DNA from 2 places in the Idiomarina abyssalis genome. Region 2 is predicted to be linked to the other one. Evidence: predicted binding sites of a transcription regulator. Region 2 holds the regulator's gene; the other holds the start of a gene.
What was found. Region 2 encodes LexA, which represses DNA repair genes until DNA is damaged. Its sites were predicted from a motif close to TACTGTATNNNNATACAGTA; they were not measured.

Region 1 (2,202 bases), 300 kb from region 2:
GCAGTTGCATAAGCTCCCCCAGCAAACGAAACCCCGCAGCTTTGCTGTGCTTCTGCGCTTTCAGGCTTAAACCGGCATTCTGAATGGGTAACTCTGCCAGCAGATTAGCTTGCTTTTCAGCCAAAAGAGAAACAGGAGAACCAAATTCGGCTAACAATTGCGCAGCTAATGAGTTATCCGCAACAGCCAACTGCGAAGCAACCGGTAATTCCTGAACTTTTTGCGACAAGACATTAAATGCGCCATTACGCCCACCATACAATTGTTCCAGGCTGTTCAACTCAATTGCCAGCCCTTGCGGTGGGTACAACACCAGCTTGGCTGCCCACTGATACAAGTAGGTGGCCAACTGCTGCAGGGCTTGCTCTTCACGCTCTGACGAATACTCCATGAGCTGCAGCTGCTCACAAAGCGATATTGCCATAACGGTCTGAAGTTGTGGCCTTACACCACATTCCAATGCCCGCGAATTGCACTGCACAATAACAGACTGACTGCCCTGTAACTGATGAAACGCCAGAGGCAGTGTGTTGCTCTCAGGCTGTAACCGAACCCGGTTATCCAGCAGCAACTGAGGGAAATGACAATACAGCCACATTACTGAAGCGCTACGTTTTCCAATGGCCAGCCAGCTTTACGCTTTAACAAGTCCAGCGTGACGCCTGTTGTGGTCATCTTTACACGTAACCGATTAGAGTACGCCCGGGCTTCTTCATTAACCGTTGGCTCACTCAGGACCACACCCATTTGTCCTGTTTGCGACGCTTTATACCAACGTCGGACACACTGAGCTGTCGTTGTTTTTTGCTCAAACCAGCCCAGTGCCAAGGCATTTTTTGTTTGCAGTACCTGCTCAAAAGCCCAGGCTGCTTTTTCTGCATTCGTTTGAATGACTATCTGCATCGACTTGCTTAAGCCATAATAATGCAACCCCGCCGCCGACAGCCAGGCTGGAGGGTTTATCCAGAAAACGGGCTGATGATGCTGCACGGCCTGCTTTACCAGCGGCAATAGTAAAGCCTGCTCAGAGAAGGGCGCTTGTAGCTGCCACTCATGCAAACCCGGGTATTGCCACCCGCCACCAAGCACTTTGTCCAGTTGCTTAAACCCCGTGCTTAGCGCTGCTGCCTGAGTGTCTGTCGTCTGGCCATGCCAGATAAGCCCCTGTTGGATAAGGGTCTGAATCTTTGTCTGCATAACGTCTCCAATACTGTACATATATACAGTATCATTAATTTTTACTGGTTAGCAACAGACATCATTCCTGGCTTCAGTTATCATTTGCTCATTGTTTATGGTTAGGGCTGGGCGATATGCTGACATCAATACTTATTCCCTTCAGAGTGGTTATTAACTTTTTATGGGGATTAATCACCACCGCTATTATTGGTGTTTCAATTATTGGTATTGGTGTTTTTAAAGTGTTACTGCCATTTAAAACCCCTCAACGCATTTGTTCGCAGCTAGGAAACGGCTTATTCAGAGTCTGGGCATACTGTATGTCGATGATGTTTCAGCTGACCCAACGCATGGACTGGCACATTAAAGGTGACCTGGAACTCCATGAAAAGGGTTGGTATATGGTTATGGCAAACCACCGCAGCTGGGTCGATGTACTGGTATTAATGCACCTGACCCGCCGCCATATGCCAATGCCACGCTTTTTCCTAAAGTCACAGCTTATGTGGGTACCTATTATTGGCTGGGGCTGCTGGGTACTCGATATGCCCTTTATGAAGCGCTATTCAAAAGAGTTGCTAAAGAAAAAGCCCCATTTAAAAGGCAAAGACATCGCAACAACCACGCGTTCCTGTGCTAAGTTCCGTCACATTCCCACAACAGTGGTGAATTTCTGCGAAGGCACACGATTTACTCCGGAAAAGCACAAGAAAAAACAAAGCCCTTTTCGTAATTTGCTCCCTCCCAAAGCAGGTGGTACCGCCTTCTCACTGCAAATTATGGGCGGTCAGTTTGAAGCCATTCTGGACATTACCATTGTTTATCCGGGGAACGATAAGCGCCCGGTAGTCTGGCATCTATTAAGCGGACAGCTGAAAAACGTCTATGTTGATATACAGACATTGCCTATTACTAAAGACTTAATTGGTGATTACGCCAGTGACGAAGCTTTTAGGGCTCACTTTCAACAGTGGCTGAATAAACGTTGGCAGCAAAAAGACCAAACCATTGACGAAATGCGTA
Region 2 (2,202 bases):
TGCAACTCGCGCCAATTTATGGGCGATGCGCATATCGGTACCATGGTCATGTGCCATTGTACCCAGACTGACAGCTCGCGAGAAACGAAGTAAAACCTGGCGACCAGAAAACAACACCAACCAAAACTTGCGCCAGTGGCCCGGGTTATCAAGGTCACCTGTCATAGCGTTACCGGCATTGGCTTCCTGCCCGGCCTGACGTCCCCAGAACACACCTGCAGGAACAAGCTGCACGTCGAGCTCTGCATTGTCTTTGTGTAAGGTCAGCAATTGATGAAATTCTGAAACGGTCTGCTCGGAGGTTTCTTCAGCAAACTCTTCGAGGAACATAATTCGGTCATAGCTTTTACCGTCAACCACTAAAGGCTCGGTCGGGTCAGGCAGGCCTCGTTTTGCTGCAGCTCTTTGTAAAATGGATAAGTCTGCTTTCGACGTTGAGCGCATGACATACACAATGGGCTTAGCAATTGTGGTTTCATGCTCTTCTTCAGTACCGTCCCAAATTTCCTGAAAGCGTGTTAACCAACGCAACGGGTACTTAAAGACTGGGTAAAAGCGACTTATTCCTTTCATACTTAGACCTCTGTTTTAAACAGAAAGATAGGATACCAACTTCGTTTAAATTTGTCGTTCAAGAAATTACTTGCGAAATGAATTTACCTGTATATACTCACAGTATCACTGTACAAATAAACAGGTACATTATGCGCCCGTTAACACCAAGACAATCTGAAATCCTTGAACTTATTAAGGATAACCTACACGCCACTGGTATGCCGCCAACGCGTGCAGAAATAGCTCATAAGCTGGGCTTTCGTTCTGCCAACTCCGCAGAAGAACATTTAAAAGCTCTGGCACGCAAAGGGGTTATTGAAATTTTACCCGGTATGTCGCGCGGTATTCGTCTTGTAGCCGATGACTACGACATCGCTGATGGCCTACCGTTAATTGGCCAGGTTGCAGCCGGGGAGCCCTTGCTGGCCGAACAGCACGTTGAAGGTCATTACAAAATTGACGAGTCTCTATTTCATCCTGCTGCCAGCTTCTTATTGAAAGTAAACGGCATGAGCATGAAAGACATTGGTATTTTAGACGGCGACTTACTGGCTGTGCATAAAACCGAGCAAGCTCGTAACGGCCAGATAGTCGTTGCCCGCGTAGAAGACGATGTCACTGTAAAGCGTTTTGAACAGCGTGGAAAAACTATTTTGCTTCATCCTGAAAATGAAGATTTCTCGACCATTACTGTCAATCTGGCAGAGCAGGTTTTTGCCATTGAAGGACTTGCCGTCGGTGTTATCAGAAACGGAGCGACCTTATGAAAACTCAACATCAGCACAAATTACATCACCCAGGTCTTTGGACTGCCGAAAATACAGCGCCATCGTTCCAGTTAGATGCTAAAAACACGCAGGACGCAATTGACGTCGACAAGCTGTCCCCTGTTGTTCAGCAGGCTTTGCAACAAAAGCCAAGCCAATGGGTAACGGTTATTGGCGGCGACAAAGACGTGATTCAACAGCTTATTGCTTGTGGTGTTGCTGAATCGCAAATTCGCTGGTTGCGCAGCCACTCAGCCGAACGCTGCGAGTGGGCGCTGGAACAGGCTCTACTGGCCGGTACCAGCAGTATGGTTATCGGTTATTTGGACTCAGTTTCTAACCGTACCTGGCAGCGTGCTCGTATGGCCAGTAAATTGAGTGAAACACAATATTTTCTGTTTGATAAAAACACACTGACATCCCACCTGCACTAATCCCACTTTGTTTGTGTGTTTTATCCCCCAAGGCTGCTTTTGCAGCCTTTTTTTAACAGATCCGTCTATTTTTTGTGCATTTGTTTGATTTGATCTGGATCTTTGGTTGTAAATTCGTTAATAAATGCACTACCCGACTATAAAAATAATATAACAACGATAACTACAACAAAGAGTCAGTAGAGAAAGCGATTTCTGGGGAGAAGCTGTACCTTTTTCTGCTTACCTCTTTGTTCTTCTATTTCAGGCTAGCGAAATTATTTGCTGTCTCATTGAAGAATAAGAGGAGAAGCCACGTGAAAATGAAGCCTTTGTGGGCACTATTGGCGCTAACGAGTCTACCGGCTGCTGCTCAGTCGCGTCTCAATTTGACCCAAGGTGTCACTGAAGTGAGTAACCGGGTTTACGATCTCCACATGACCATCTTTTACATTTGCTGTGTAATT

Region 1: the regulator LexA is predicted to act here: its motif matches at 1,209-1,228, upstream of K5X84_RS12260 (ImuA family protein).

What each region holds. Positions count from the first base shown of each region.
Region 1 covers NZ_CP081832.1:2,554,988-2,557,189, forward strand. The annotation lists gene K5X84_RS12255 (Y-family DNA polymerase) at 1-598, opposite strand, end outside; gene K5X84_RS12260 (ImuA family protein) at 598-1,197, opposite strand; gene K5X84_RS12265 (acyltransferase) at 1,314-2,202, shown strand, end outside.
Region 2 covers NZ_CP081832.1:244,817-247,018, reverse strand. The annotation lists gene plsB (glycerol-3-phosphate 1-O-acyltransferase PlsB) at 1-573, opposite strand, end outside; gene lexA (transcriptional repressor LexA) at 705-1,322, shown strand; gene K5X84_RS01220 (SOS-response cell division inhibitor) at 1,319-1,756, shown strand; gene coxB (cytochrome c oxidase subunit II) at 2,059-2,202, shown strand, end outside.